DNA from 2 places in the Bacteroides faecis genome. Region 2 is predicted to be linked to the other one. Evidence: riboswitches for the same ligand, from Rfam matches in the RefSeq annotation. Region 2 holds a riboswitch; the other holds the start of a gene.
The links. Region 2 has a riboswitch for thiamine pyrophosphate ahead of K6V30_RS01555 (TonB-dependent receptor). Riboswitches for the same ligand answer to the same signal wherever they lie in the genome.
Positions count from the first base shown of each region.

Region 1 (7,760 bases), 2.6 Mb from region 2:
CGTGAACCTTTTACGGCTCACGGCTGTTACTATAGTATAACAAAACCAATTAAAGTTTTGACAATATGAATACTATATTAATGTCTTTAATAATTATGACCATGACTTACGAAATGCCAAAACTTCCTTACGCAAACAATGCGCTGGAACCTGTAATCAGTCAGCAAACTATAGATTTCCATTACGGAAAACATCTGCAAACATATGTAAATAATCTGAATAGCCTTGTTCCCGGAACAGAATATGAAGGTAAAACGGTAGAAGAAATCGTTGCCATTGCCCCGGACGGAGCTATCTTCAACAACGCCGGACAAGTGTTGAATCACAATTTATATTTCCTCCAATTCGCTCCGAAACCTTCGAAAAAGGAACCGGCAGGCAAACTGGGAGAAGCTATCAAACGTGATTTCGGCAGCTTTGAAAACTTCAAGAAAGAATTCAATGCAGCAGCAGTCGGATTATTCGGGTCAGGATGGGCTTGGCTCTCAGTAGACAAGAACGGTAAACTGCATATTACCAAAGAAGGAAACGGCAGTAATCCCGTACGCGCCGGACTGAAACCACTTCTGGGATTTGATGTGTGGGAACACTCCTACTATCTGGATTACCAGAACCGCCGTGCCGACCACGTGAACGCCCTGTGGAATATCATCGACTGGGACGTGGTAGAAAAAAGAATGTAACCGGACTCATTAAAATTAAACTAAGCTATACTATCGGAAAGGTCGTTGTGAATTTCACAGCGACCTTTTTTCCGGCACAAAACCTAAACATTCTATTGTATTTCAAAGGTATAAGTTGTATTTTTGCAACAGCCGAACCCAAAACAGACAATTATGACACTTCAGCAGAAAAATAAAAAATGGCGCATTGTCGATGTTATTTTCTTACTTTTGCTCCCCTTCTTCAGCAATGCGGCTACTCCGGAAGAATCGAAGGAGGAGATACTTTTTGTCACGTCCTACAATTCTGATACCAAATATACTTACGATAATATCAACACATTTGTAGAAACGTACCGTCTGCTGGGCGGAAAGTATTCCACCATCGTAGAAAACATGAATGCTACCGACCTCAATCAAGCCAGGGAGTGGAAAAAAACGCTCACCAATATTCTGGATAAACACCCGAATGCGAAACTGGTCATCCTGCTGGGAGGCGAAGCGTGGAGCAGCTTCCTGCATCTCGAAGATGAGAAGTACAAACAGCTTCCCGTATTTTGTGCTATGGCAACCCGCAACGGTATCCGCATACCGGAAGATTCCATCCATATACAGACTTATGATCCTCCAAGCATCGACTTAACGGAAAGGATGAAAGAGTACAATGTAATATATTGTAATACATATGAATATGACATTGACAGAGATATCGAAATGATGCGAAGTTTCTATCCGGACATGGAGCATCTGGTGTTCATCTCGGACAATACTTACAACGGACTTGCCGAGCAAGCTTGGGTGAAAAAGAACATGGTACGTTACCCTGAATTGTCGACTACCTACATTGATGGCCGTACGCACACCCTCGATGCAGCCGTCAACCAATTGCGCAAAGTACCGAAGAATTCTGTGATGCTGCTAGGTATCTGGAGAATTGACAGCCGGGGTATCACGTATATGAATAACTCCGTATATGCTTTCTCCAAAGCCAATCCTTCACTTCCCGTATTCAGTATGACTGCCACCGCAATCGGTTACTGGGCTATCGGCGGATATGTGCCTCAATATGCCGGAATAGGGCAAAACATGGCTGAACAGGCTTATCTATTTCTGGACAAGGGAGAAGAAAACATCAGTAATATCTATTTATTGCCCAACAAATATAAGTTTGATGCCAACAAACTGAAAGAATGGGGATTCCATGACAAGAAACTACCGTTCAATTCACTTGTCATCAACCAGCCGATACCTTTCTTCCAGGCGTATCGCACGGAAGTTCAGTTTATTCTGCTTACATTTCTTGTGCTGATAGGCGGACTGTTCATCTCATTGTATTATTATTACCGGACAAAGATTCTGAAGAACCACCTCGAAAAGACAACAGCACAATTGAGGGAAGATAAAAAGAAACTGGAATTATCAGAAAACGCGCTTCGTCACGCCAAAGAGCGTGCCGAAGAAGCCAATCAGCTGAAAAGTGCCTTCGTTTCGAACATGAGTCACGAAATACGGACACCTCTGAACGCTATTGTCGGCTTTTCCAGCCTGCTGATTGATACCGTAGAGACAACAGAGGAGCAAAAAGAGTATGCGGACATCATTCAGACCAATTCGGAGTTATTATTGCAACTGATCAGTGATGTACTGGACGTATCGCGTCTGGAATCCGGCAAACTGCTGTTCAAGTATGAATGGTGCGAACTGGTCAATCATTGTCAGAACATGATTACGCTGACCAGAAAGAACAGGACAAAGGATATAGATATCAGACTCCGGATGCCGAAAGAACCTTATATGCTCTACACCGATCCGTTACGCTTGCAGCAGGTCATTACCAACTTGCTGAACAACGCACTGAAGTTTACTCCTGACGGCGGAAGCATTACGCTGGATTATGAAATAGATGAGGAAGACCAGTGTATGCTGTTTTCCGTGACCGATACAGGCTCGGGAATTCCCGAGGACAAACAGGAACTGGTATTCCAGCGTTTTGAGAAGCTCAACGAATTTGTGCAGGGAACAGGCCTGGGACTGGCGATCTGCAAACTGACCATACAACGTATGGGAGGCGATATCTGGATCGATAAGAATTATAAGAACGGGGCACGGTTTGTCTTTTCCCATCCTATCAAAAAGCAGGAATCGGAAGAAAAATGAAAAAAAATCGGATGATTTGGTGTTTATCTGTTTCTTTTTCGCTTACTTTGCTCCCGTAAAGACAAAGGGGTGCCCCAAGAGGGGCTGAGATTATACCCTAGGAACCTGAGGCAGTTAGCACTGACGTAGGGATTGTGTTTCTTCTTATCGCCTTTCCATATAAGCACGCTCTTTGTATTTACTTTCAACTTATTAACTCTGATAGGACAATGAAAGTACAAGTAAACAACAAAGAGGTGGAAATGACTCCCGCTTCTACCCTTACACAATTGGCAGCCCAACTGGGACTTCCGGTACAAGGCATCGCGATTGCCGTAAACAACAAAATGATTCCGCGCACCGAATGGGAAAAGTTTTCGTTGCAGGAGAATGACAACCTGGTGATCATCAAAGCGGCTTGTGGAGGGTAAAAGCATGGTCAGTCTACAATTTATCACTCACCAGACCGATCGGTATACCTGTTTCGAATCGGCACTCATGGCACTCGAAGGGGGATGCAAGTGGATACAGCTACGCATGAAGGAAGCTCCGTGCGAAGAAGTGGAAGCGGTTGCCCTCCAGCTAAAACCGCTCTGCAAAGAGAAGGAAGCGATCTTAATTCTGGATGACCACGTCGAACTTGCCAGAAAGCTGGAAGTGGACGGTGTGCATCTGGGCAAAAAAGACATGCCTATCGATGAGGCACGGCAACTGCTTGGAGAATCATTTATCATCGGTGGTACGGCAAATACATTCGAAGACGTCGTACAACATTATCGTGCCGGAGCAGATTATCTCGGCATCGGTCCTTTCCGGTTCACTACTACAAAGAAAAACCTGAGCCCTGTTCTGGGGCTGGAAGGCTATACCGCTATTTTATCTCAGATGAAGGAGGCGAATATCGAACTCCCGGTAGTAGCTATCGGAGGAATCACCTATGAGGATATACCCGCCATACTCGAAACCGGAGTAAACGGAATCGCACTTTCCGGAACGATTCTCCGGGCGGAAGATCCGGCAGAGGAGACACGCAGAATTTTGGAGAGTTATTAATTACGTCAAATGTATAATCAAATAAAAGAAGAGAAAAGTGGAAAAGTTAGTAATTGCAGGCCGTGAGTTTGACTCCCGCCTTTTCCTGGGTACAGGAAAGTTCAATTCCAATGAAGTAATGGAACAAGCTATTCTGGCATCGGGCACAGAAATGGTAACTGTAGCTATGAAACGCATCGACATGGATGACAAAGAAGACGATATGCTGAAACATATTATTCATCCGAATATTCAGCTACTGCCCAATACATCGGGGGTACGCGATGCAGAAGAAGCTGTTTTTGCCGCACAGATGGCACGCGAAGCATTCGGAACCAACTGGCTGAAACTGGAAATTCATCCTGATCCCCGCTATCTGCTCCCCGACTCTATCGAGACATTAAAAGCTACCGAACAGCTTGTCAAACTGGGATTTATAGTACTGCCCTACTGTCAGGCCGACCCCGTACTCTGCAAACGGTTGGAAGAAGCCGGCGCAGCTACTGTAATGCCGCTTGGTGCCCCCATCGGTACCAACAAAGGATTGCAGACTAAAGAATTCCTGCAAATTATTATCGAACAGGCAGGCATCCCTGTTGTGGTAGATGCCGGCATCGGTGCGCCCAGTCATGCCGCCGAAGCAATGGAACTGGGAGCATCCGCCGTACTGGTGAACACAGCTATCGCCGTAGCAGGCAATCCGGTAGAAATGGCGCTGGCTTTCAAAGCGGCTACCGAGGCCGGAAGGCGGGCATACGAAGCAGGTCTGGGCATGCAGGCCGACAACTTTGTTGCAGAAGCGAGTTCGCCTTTAACCGCATTTCTGAATGAATAAGTAATAAGCAATGAGTAATGTCTAATTGACTACTTTTTTATCATACTAGAATAAAAAATTCATGGAACAAAAAATAAAATTCCCCCGCTCTCAGAAAGTATATCTGCCGGGCAAGCTCTATCCGAATATCCGTGTAGCCATGCGGAAAGTAGAACAAGTGCCCAGCACCAGCTTCGAAGGAGACGAAAAAATAGTGACTCCAAATCCGGAAGTATATGTATATGATACCAGCGGACCGTTCAGCGATTCATCAATGAGCATCGACCTTAAAAAAGGACTTCCACGCTTACGTGAAGAGTGGATTGTGTCACGTGGCGATGTGGAACAACTCCCCGAAATCACTTCGGAATACGGGCAAATGCGACGGGACGACAAGAGTCTGGACCATCTTCGTTTTGAGCACATCGCCCTTCCCTACCGTGCCCGAAAAGGAGAAGCCATCACCCAAATGGCATATGCCAAACGAGGCATTATCACTCCGGAAATGGAATATGTGGCTATCCGGGAAAATATGAACTGTGAAGAGCTCGGAATCGAGACTCATATCACTCCCGAATTTGTCCGTAAGGAAATAGCAGAAGGCCGTGCGGTACTCCCGGCCAATATCAATCATCCGGAAGCTGAACCAATGATTATCGGTCGTAACTTCCTGGTGAAAATCAATACGAACATCGGAAATTCGGCTACGACTTCCAGCATTGATGAGGAAGTGGAAAAGGCTTTGTGGAGCTGTAAATGGGGAGGTGACACGCTGATGGACCTTTCCACCGGAGAGAATATCCATGAGACGCGTGAGTGGATTATCCGTAACTGTCCGGTGCCGGTGGGTACTGTACCTATTTATCAGGCACTTGAAAAAGTGAACGGCGTAGTCGAGGATCTTAGTTGGGAAATCTATCGGGATACGTTGATAGAACAGTGCGAACAGGGAGTGGATTACTTCACGATTCATGCAGGTATTCGTCGCCACAATGTGCATCTTGCCGACGAGCGTCTGTGCGGTATCGTCAGCCGTGGAGGAAGTATCATGAGCAAATGGTGTCTGGTACACAATCAGGAAAGTTTCCTGTATGAGCACTTTGATGATATTTGTGATATTCTGGCTCAATATGACGTTGCCGTATCATTGGGAGACGGATTGCGTCCGGGGTCCATCCACGATGCCAACGACAAAGCACAATTTGCGGAACTGGATACCATGGGCGAGCTGGTGCTTCGTGCCTGGAAAAAGAATGTACAGGCGTTCATCGAAGGTCCTGGGCATGTACCGATGCATAAAATCAAAGAAAACATGGAGCGCCAGATCGAGAAATGTCATGATGCGCCGTTTTATACGCTCGGTCCTTTGGTCACCGACATTGCTCCGGGATACGATCATATTACCTCCGCTATCGGAGCGGCTCAGATTGGTTGGCTGGGCACGGCCATGCTTTGCTATGTCACTCCGAAAGAGCATCTTGCCTTGCCGGATAAAGAAGATGTGCGTGTAGGCGTCATCACATACAAGATTGCCGCCCATGCCGCCGATCTCGCCAAAGGCCATCCGGGAGCACAGGTTCGCGACAATGCATTGAGCAAAGCCCGCTACGAGTTCCGCTGGAAAGACCAGTTCGACTTGTCTCTCGATCCGGAACGGGCACAAGGATATTTCCGTGCGGGACATCACATCGACGGAGAATACTGTACGATGTGCGGACCTAATTTCTGTGCCATGAGATTGTCTCGTGACTTGAAGAAAAACGCCCATAATGACAAACAGTAAGTGGTGAAAAACTTAAAACCAATTTACAACTAACTTATAACTTAAAAAAAATGTTCTCAGACGAATTAGAAAAAATATCCTGGGAAGAGACGACAAAAGCCATCTATTCCAAGACAGATGCCGATGTGCGCCGTGCATTGGGTAAAAAAGAGCATCTGGACGTCAACGACTTTATGGCATTGATCTCACCTGCCGCCACTCCATATCTGGAAGTGATGGCTCGCCTCAGCCAGAAATATACGATGGAACGGTTCGGCAAAACAATCTCTATGTTCGTACCGCTCTACATCACCAATTCATGTACCAACTCCTGTGTTTACTGTGGTTTCCACATCAGCAATCCGATGAAAAGAACGATTCTGACCGAAGAGGAAATCATCAACGAATATAAAGCCATCAAACGGCTGGCTCCTTTCGAGAATCTGTTACTCGTGACCGGTGAAAATCCGGCAGCGGCAGGAGTGCCTTACATCGCCCGTGCACTGGACTTGGCCAAACCTTATTTCAGCAATCTTCAAATTGAAGTGATGCCCCTCAAAGCGGAAGAATATAAAGAGCTCACTCATCACGGACTGAACGGAGTCATCTGTTTTCAGGAAACCTACAACAAGGCGAACTATAAAAAGTATCACCCGAGAGGCATGAAGTCCAAATTCGAATGGCGTGTCAATGGTTTCGACCGTATGGGACAAGCCGGTGTCCACAAGATAGGAATGGGTGTTCTGATCGGTCTGGAAGAGTGGCGGACCGATGTGACAATGATGGCTTACCACCTCCGCTACTTGCAGAAACATTATTGGAAAACCAAGTACAGCGTCAACTTCCCCCGTATGCGTCCATCCGAAAACGATGGTTTCCAACCCAACGTCATCATGAACGACCGGGAACTTGCACAGCTTACATTCGCCATGCGTATCTTCGACCATGATGTAGATATCTCTTATTCTACCCGCGAAAGTGCCGAGATACGAAATCACATGGCAACTCTGGGGGTAACTACCATGAGTGCTGAAAGCAAGACTGAACCGGGTGGATATTACAGCTATCCGCAAACGCTGGAACAGTTTCATGTGAGCGACGAACGGAAAGCGATAGAAGTAGAACGTGATTTGAGAAAACTGGGACGTGAACCGGTCTGGAAAGACTGGGACCAGTCTTTTGACTTTAAAAGATAAAACGATGCGATACGACAGGCAAATGATCCTTCCCGAAATCGGAGAAGAGGGACAGCGGAAACTGAAGCAAGCAAAGGTTCTTATTGTAGGCGTAGGAGGGTTAGGCTCTCCCATCGCCCTCTATCTGGCCGGAGCAGGAGTAGGTTGTATAGGACTGG
Region 1 covers NZ_CP081916.1:3,913,822-3,921,581, reverse strand. The annotation lists gene K6V30_RS15240 (superoxide dismutase) at 66-683, shown strand; gene K6V30_RS15235 (sensor histidine kinase) at 837-2,819, shown strand; TPP riboswitch at 2,875-2,968, shown strand; gene thiS (sulfur carrier protein ThiS) at 3,029-3,229, shown strand; gene K6V30_RS15225 (thiamine phosphate synthase) at 3,234-3,851, shown strand; gene K6V30_RS15220 (thiazole synthase) at 3,889-4,665, shown strand; gene thiC (phosphomethylpyrimidine synthase ThiC) at 4,727-6,427, shown strand; gene thiH (2-iminoacetate synthase ThiH) at 6,478-7,602, shown strand; gene K6V30_RS15205 (HesA/MoeB/ThiF family protein) at 7,607-7,760, shown strand, end outside.
Region 1: linked by a shared signal. The riboswitch ahead of thiS (sulfur carrier protein ThiS) and the one ahead of K6V30_RS01555 (TonB-dependent receptor) in region 2 are both predicted to bind thiamine pyrophosphate.

Region 2 (7,760 bases):
TAGATAATAAGCAAATCAATATAGGTGAGAAGATAAAAGGACAAGTTATTTTGAACTCTAATATTGCATCAGTTGATCATTTGGAATTGATCAATGCGAATCGGGATTTTTCTCTTCAATTTAATAATCTGGCTTTTTCGAAAGATTTGCAAAAATATAGTTATCGGTTATATCCATATCAGAAAGATTGGATTGTTTCTGAAGCAGGTAAGGTCTCGTTTACCAATTTATCTGCCGGTTATTATATTTTTGAAGTCAAAACATTATTTCCTAATAATACGGAAGGAGACATCACTGCATTGCCGATAACGATCCTTCCACATTGGAGTCAGACCTTCTGGTTTCGTTTGCTTTTGATTTTCTCGGTTCTATTTTTGATTGGTTATATTTTCTATAGTTTGTTGCGGCGACAGCGTCGTTTCAAAAAAATGATTCAGTTGAAGCATGAACTGACGATTGCTAATTTGGAGAGAAATGCAGAACGGCATATACGGGAAGAACGTGAGAACTTTTTTATGAATGCAGCTCATGAGCTAAGAACTCCTCTTACTTTGATACTTGCTCCTATACATGATATAATGAAGTCCATTACCCCATCGGATAATTGGTTTGATTCATTTAGCAGATTGCACAAGAATTGTCTTTCTCTACAGACATTGGTTGATCGTCTGCTATATGTACAGAAGATAGAGGGAGGCATGATAAAACTTTATCTGTCAGAATCGGATATAAAGGAGATTGTTAGGCGGGTGGCTAATCCTTTCCTGCAAATGGCTATGGTCAAGAAGCGAGAATTTTTAGTCCGGGTCGATACAGTACCTATGCATTTATGGGTGGATGTGGCGAAAATAGAATCAGCTGTTCAAAATTTGCTGTCAAATGCTTTTAAATATACTTCTCAGAATGGACGTATTGAACTGGCTGTGTCAGAGGCGGAAATTGACGGACGACCTTATTGCCTTGTTACAGTGTCTGATAATGGGGTGGGGATACCTGATGATTTGCAACAGTACGTGTTTGGTTCGTTTGTAACAGGAAAACGTGTCCCGCAATACTCCACATCAATAGGTCTTGGATTACATATTGTAAAGCATACGATGGGGTTGCATCATGGATTTGTAACGTTAACCAGTCGTGTTGGAGAAGGAAGCCGGTTCGTTCTGCACATTCCGGTGGGACTTTCTCATTTTGTCCCAGGAGAATATGAAATGGTACCTGATCCGGCGAAGGGAGATTTGTTGGAAGAGTATACGACAGAAGAACGTCCGATGGAAGAAGTAATAGAAGAAAAGAATGAGACTATGGAGGAGACCGTTAACAGAGTGAAAAATAATAAGGAATTTTTGTTGATCATAGAGGACCACGATGAGATGAGAGAATATTTATGCAGTCTATTTAAAGAAGATTATAATGTTATTGAGGCTGGAAATGGAGAAGAGGGGGTGGCTATGGCTGATAAATATATACCTAAATTAATCATTTCTGATATAATGATGCCGGTTAAGGATGGGTTTGAATGTAGTCGGGAGATTCGTGAAAATAAGCGGACTTTTCATATACCGGTTATCTTTTTAACAGCTAAAGCAGAGGATGCTGACCGGTTGAAAAGTTTACGAATTGGGGTAGATGACTATATAATGAAACCTTTTAATCCGGAGTTATTGAAAGAGAAGGTGAAAGCATTGATAGAACAGCGTGATCTGCTAAGAAAACTTTATGCGAAAACTCTAATGATGGATGAAGATGTACTGGAGTCTTCAGAAGATGTTCACGATGTTTTTATGCCTAAAATGCTTCAGATTATAGAAGAGAATTTGTCAAACCGGAATTTTACAATAAAAGTTCTGACAGATAAATTGAATATGAGCCAACCGACCCTTTATCGCAAGGTTAAACAGAAAACAGGTTTGTCGATTATAGAAGTGATTCATGGAGTACGGATGAGTAAAGCTGCATCTATTATCATGAGCAGGCGATATAGCAGTCTGACAGAAGTTGCGGAAATGGTAGGATATGATTCGATGATTTCCTTCCGTAAGCAGTTCGTTGCACAGTTTGGGGTGCTTCCTTCCAAATATATGGAAGAGAAAATGAGGAAATAAGAAGCCGCGTTCCATGTTGGCGGCTTCTGTACTATCTGTTTGAATTGTTATTGTTAAAAACGGAAAGACACATGTCCCATAACGTTTGTTCCCGCCTGAGCAGCATATCCGGCAGAATCTATTCTATGATTCACGTCCTTATCGTATGAACTGGATGCCCAGCCGTTATTCTCATATTCTTCGTTGAAGAGATTATAGACGGTCACACCCAAAGTGATTTCTTTCGCTACCTTGCGGGGCTTGAATGTATAAGCCAGATTCAGGTTGCTTACAAAATACTTATCCAGTGTCAATGCTTCTACTTCGGCGTTTGTCATGTATTGCTTACCGACAAACTGAGATTGAAGAGAGGCTTCGAATCCCTGATACGTAAAAGCGAAACGGTTGTTTAGCAGGAAATCTGGTGAAAAAGCGATTCGGGTACTTTTATGAGAAACGCTTGCGACATCCAATAAGTTCCAGTCATCATCGTATATGGGAATGTTTTCTACAAAATTTTTGATACGGTTTTTGCTCCATGTGGCATTGATATCCCACTGGAACCATTTGCACGGCTTGATGCCTAACATGAGTTCGATTCCCATCCGGTAACTGTCCGGAACGTTTTCAGTCAGAGCTTCACCGATATCATTTAGTGCACCGGTGAGGACAAGCTGGTCGGTATAATCCATGTAGTAAAAATTGGCACCTGCTGTCAGCCAATGAGTGGCAAAGGTATATCCGGCTTCGTAGTCGAGCAGCTTTTCGGCTTTCGGGTAGCTGTCCGGATTGCCATCGGTATAGTTGTTTCTTGTCGGTTCTTTTTGGGCAACGGAGAAAGAGGCATAGATGCGATGGTTGGAGTTGATATTCCAGTTCAGTCCGACTTTCGGGTTGAAGAAGTCGAATTTCTTGTCTATGGCGAGTGGTCGCAACGTGTTTTTATTCCAGTCGTATTTGTCATTTGCCCCGTCGATGGTGTAGTCTATATGCCGGTATTGGAGATCGGCATAGGCACTTAGGCCTTTGGTCAGGTCGTAAGTTGCTTTCAGGTAGATGTTGCCATCGGTTTTCTTCGATTGGTTACGATAGTATTCGTGTTCGGGAGATAATGCGCCGATGTAGTTCTTCACCCAGGTCACTCTTCCAAAGTTGCTGCCCCGGTACTGATTCAAGCCTCCGCCCAAGGAAGCTGTCAGCCGGTGGTTGGTATAATTGAGGGAGAATACACCTCCGCCAAACTTATTGTCCATTTTCTTTTGGCGGACCAGATCGCTTTTCGAAACTTCTTTTCCATCCATTGTAAATGGTTTCAGCCCGTATGTTACCAGATAGCTACTGTCTTTGTACTCTTCATAGTAGCCGTCTCCTTTGGTATAGTGCAAGGCTGCGTTCAGATTCCATGCGGTAGAGAAACTATGATTGAAAATAAGTTGATAGTTCTTTTGTAGATAATTATCTGTCTGGTCAGCATAATAATGTTTCTTTCCGTCGTCTCCTTTATACTCCCCACAGGAATTATAACGTCTTCCGAATTCCTGCATTTCCTCCTTGCTGGCGTAGTTCCACGCATGATAAGTCTTTTCTTTTCCGGCAAATGCGATGAGTTTGACAGATGTGTTTTCTGCAAAATATCCTCCTTGCAGATAGTACGAACTGAGATTGACTGAAGCACGGTCGATGTAACCGTCCGTACCGATATTGGAGAGGCGGGCATCGAATGTCCAGTGGTTGTTCAGCAGTCCGGTTCCCACTTTAACGGTTTCCTTGTGCGTGTTGAAAGAACCATAAGAACCGTTGAATTCTGCATACGGTTTCATAGATGCACCTTCGGTCTGCATATTGACACTGGCTCCGAATGCACCGGCTCCATTGGTCGATGTGCCTGCACCACGTTGTACCTGCATATCTTTTACAGAAGAAGAGAAGTCGGGCATATTTACCCAAAACAGGTTATGGCTCTCAGCGTCATTCATGGGGATACCATTGACGGTGATGTTGATACGTGTGCCATCCGTTCCGCGTACACGAAGTGTCGTATAACCGATTCCCGATCCCGCATCCGAGGTGGTGAGTGTGGAAGGAGTCATACTCAACAGGTAAGGGATATCCTGTCCGAAGTTCACCTTTTTAAGTTCGGCTTTGCCTATATTGGTAAATGCTACGGGAGTTTTTGCTGTAGCACGGGTGGATACTACCTGCACCTCTTGCAGGTTGATTACTTTCAGACTGTCTGATACTGCACTCGTTTGTGCATGGACAGGGAAGCCTGCGCCCAATAAGGCGACGGCCATCATCATATTTTTTTTCATCTTGCTTATTAATTGGTTCTCTACGCCGGCATTACCCGGTTCAGATTCTATGGGTATGTTCTCAGCCCGTCATGTTAAGGCACCCCTACTTTGTGAATCGGTGACAAAATTACAGCTTTTGCGGGAGGAAAGCAAAAAAAACTTTTAGATTTGCTAAAAACAATATAACTTTGTCGTTTGTTAAAATATAGCAAGATAGGGATTTATTCATTTTAATATATATCAATTATGCTACTATTATTTCAAGCGACAGCAACACAGCTTGCTGATTCAACGCAAATCGTCGCAGATAAATTAATGGAAGAGGCGATTGCCAATGCGGATGGACTGGACAAGCTTACTCTTATCACCCAACAATTGGTAGACTTCGGTATCCGTGCCGGAGAACGTATCCTGATTGCAGCCATTGTCTTCACTGTAGGACGTTTCCTGATATCAATGCTCAACAGATTTGTCGGACGTCTGATGGACAGAAGAAAAGTCGATGTAAGTATCAAGACTTTTGTGAAAAGCTTGGTAAACATCCTGTTGACTATTCTTTTAATCATTTCCGTAGTCGGAGCTTTGGGAGTTGAAACAACTTCGTTTGCTGCTTTGCTGGCTTCTGCCGGTGTGGCCGTAGGTATGGCATTGTCCGGAAATTTGCAGAACTTTGCCGGAGGACTGATCGTATTGCTCTTCAAGCCTTATAAGGTAGGAGACTGGATTGAAAGTCAGGGAGTTTCCGGAACCGTGAAGGAAATACAGATATTCCATACGATTTTGACTACCGGAGACAATAAAGTGATCTATATACCAAACGGCGCAATGAGCAGTGGAGTCGTAACAAACTACAATACACAGACTACCCGCCGTGTAGAATGGATTGTCGGAGTCGATTACGGAGAAGATTATAATAAGGTACAGCAGATTGTCCGTGATATTTTGACGTCTGATAAGCGGATTCTGAGTGATCCGGCTCCGTTTATAGCTCTTCATGCGTTGGATGCCAGCAGTGTGAATGTGGTGGCACGAGTTTGGGTGAATACAGCAGATTATTGGGGAGTTTATTTTGATATAAACAAGACTATTTATGAAACCTTTAATGAAAAAGGTATCAACTTCCCGTTCCCGCAACTTACAGTGCACCAGGGCAATTGATTTCTATGCTATATATGCTAAAACGAGAGAGTTTCACTTGGGTGAGGCTCTCTCGTTTTATATGAACAGTTTGTCTGGTGTGATTGGAAAATTTCTTTTATTTTATGCCGAAGTCTTCAGCAAATTCATATCGGTCTTCTTTGATTCCCAGTACATGGTTGATCTTCCTCCTTTTTTCGAGGTCTTTAAAGTAGCTTTCTACGACCTGATAGAGATCAAAATTACTGGTTGATCCTGCGGCAAGATCAAGTGATTCCACCATTTTTTCTACTGCCTGGTGGATTTTTCCTGCGTCTATCAGATGCAGTTCGTTGCTGTGTATTAAATATTTTTCCATAACTGCAATGTTTTAATGTTATATTGTTATAACGTATCACGGTGATGGAAAGTTCAATCCTCAGATTTTGGCAAGTGCCTGATCCAGGTCAGCAATCAAATCATTGATATGTTCTGTCCCGATGGACAAACGTACCGTTCCCGGATAAATTTCCTGTTCCGCAAGCTCCTGTGCATTGAGTTGCGAATGGGTAGTGCTTGCCGGATGGATAACCAGTGATTTTACGTCGGCTACATTAGCCAGTAATGAGAAAATTTCCAGACTGTCGATAAAACGGTGTGCCTCTTCTTGTCCGCCTTTTACTTCAAAAGTAAAGATTGAACCTGCGCCATTCGGGAAATAGCGTTGATAGAGCGCATGATCCGGATGATCGGGAAGTGAAGGATGGTTGACTTTCTTCACCTTTGGATGATTATTCAGGAAGTTCACAACTTTTAGTGCGTTTTCTACATGGCGCTCTACACGCAGTGAAAGTGTTTCCAGACCTTGCAGCAATATAAAAGCATTGAACGGACTGATAGTCGCTCCCGTATCACGTAGCAAAGTGGCGCGGATACGGGTGACGTAAGCGGCAGGACCGGCAGCATCTACAAAGCGTACTCCGTGATAACTTGGGTCGGGTTCTGTCAGTTGCGGGAATTTTCCGGAAGCTACCCAGTCGAATTTTCCGGAATCAACGATTACTCCTCCCAATGAACTGCCATGACCGCCAATGAATTTGGTTGCAGAATGCACGACGATGTCTGCACCATGTTCGATAGGACGAATTAAATAGGGAGTGCCGAATGTGTTATCTATGATCAACGGTATTTTATGGCTGTGAGCAATTGCGGACACGGCTTCTATATCGATAATATTGGAATTCGGATTTCCGAGTGTCTCGATAAATATGGCTTTTGTATTTTCCTGAATCGCTTTCTCAAAGTTGGAAAGGTCGCTCGGGTCAACGAACGTGGTAGTAATTCCATAGTTGGGTAACGTGTGTGCCAGCAAGTTATAACTTCCCCCGTAAATTGTCTTGGCAGCTACGATGTGGTCGCCTGCGCGAGTGATGTTTTCGAAAGCATAAGTAATTGCGGCGGCGCCGGAAGCAACCGCCAGCCCTGCTATCCCTCCTTCGAGGACAGCTACCCGTTCTTCAAAAACACCTTGGGTGGAGTTGGTCAGACGCCCATAGATATTACCCGGATCTTGCAGACCGAAACGTGCGGCTGCATGAGCCGAATTATGGAATACATAAGAAGTAGTCTGATAAATAGGTACTGCGCGTGCATCTGTTGTCGGATCTGCTTGTTCTTGTCCTACATGAACCTGTAATGTCTCAAAGTGTAAATTCTTTCTTTCCATAATCGTATGCTTTTTAAGTTTAATGTTCTCTCTTTATTTTCTTGCAAAGTTATGGAGCGTAGAAATATCGAACAATATATAACTGAAATATAGAAAATAATACTATTTTTGTATCGTTATGCAGAATAAGACGATTGTCTTATTCTTTAAAATCACCTGTTAGAAGAATATTTTTCTTATGGATACTTTTGAGAAATTGGATAAAGTGGATTTGCAGATACTTCGTACTTTGCAAGAGAATGCGCGATTGACGACTAAAGAGTTGGCTGCGCGGGTAAGTCTTTCATCAACTCCTGTTTTCGAACGACTCAAACGTCTTGAAAGCGGAGGATATATAAAGAAGTATATAGCTGTGCTGGATGCAGAGAAACTGAATCAGGGCTTTGTAGTCTTTTGCAGTGTCAAACTAAGGCGGCTAAACAGGGATATTGCGGCTGAGTTTACCCGGATCATACAGGATATTCCCGAGGTGACCGAATGCTATAATATATCGGGCAGCTATGATTACTTGCTGAAGATTCATGCTCCCAATATGAAATATTA
Region 2 covers NZ_CP081916.1:250,448-258,207, reverse strand. The annotation lists gene K6V30_RS01560 (hybrid sensor histidine kinase/response regulator transcription factor) at 1-2,102, shown strand, start outside; gene K6V30_RS01555 (TonB-dependent receptor) at 2,156-4,393, opposite strand; TPP riboswitch at 4,394-4,490, opposite strand; gene K6V30_RS01550 (mechanosensitive ion channel family protein) at 4,622-5,533, shown strand; gene K6V30_RS01545 (hypothetical protein) at 5,631-5,870, opposite strand; gene K6V30_RS01540 (O-acetylhomoserine aminocarboxypropyltransferase/cysteine synthase family protein) at 5,931-7,217, opposite strand; gene K6V30_RS01535 (Lrp/AsnC family transcriptional regulator) at 7,396-7,760, shown strand, end outside.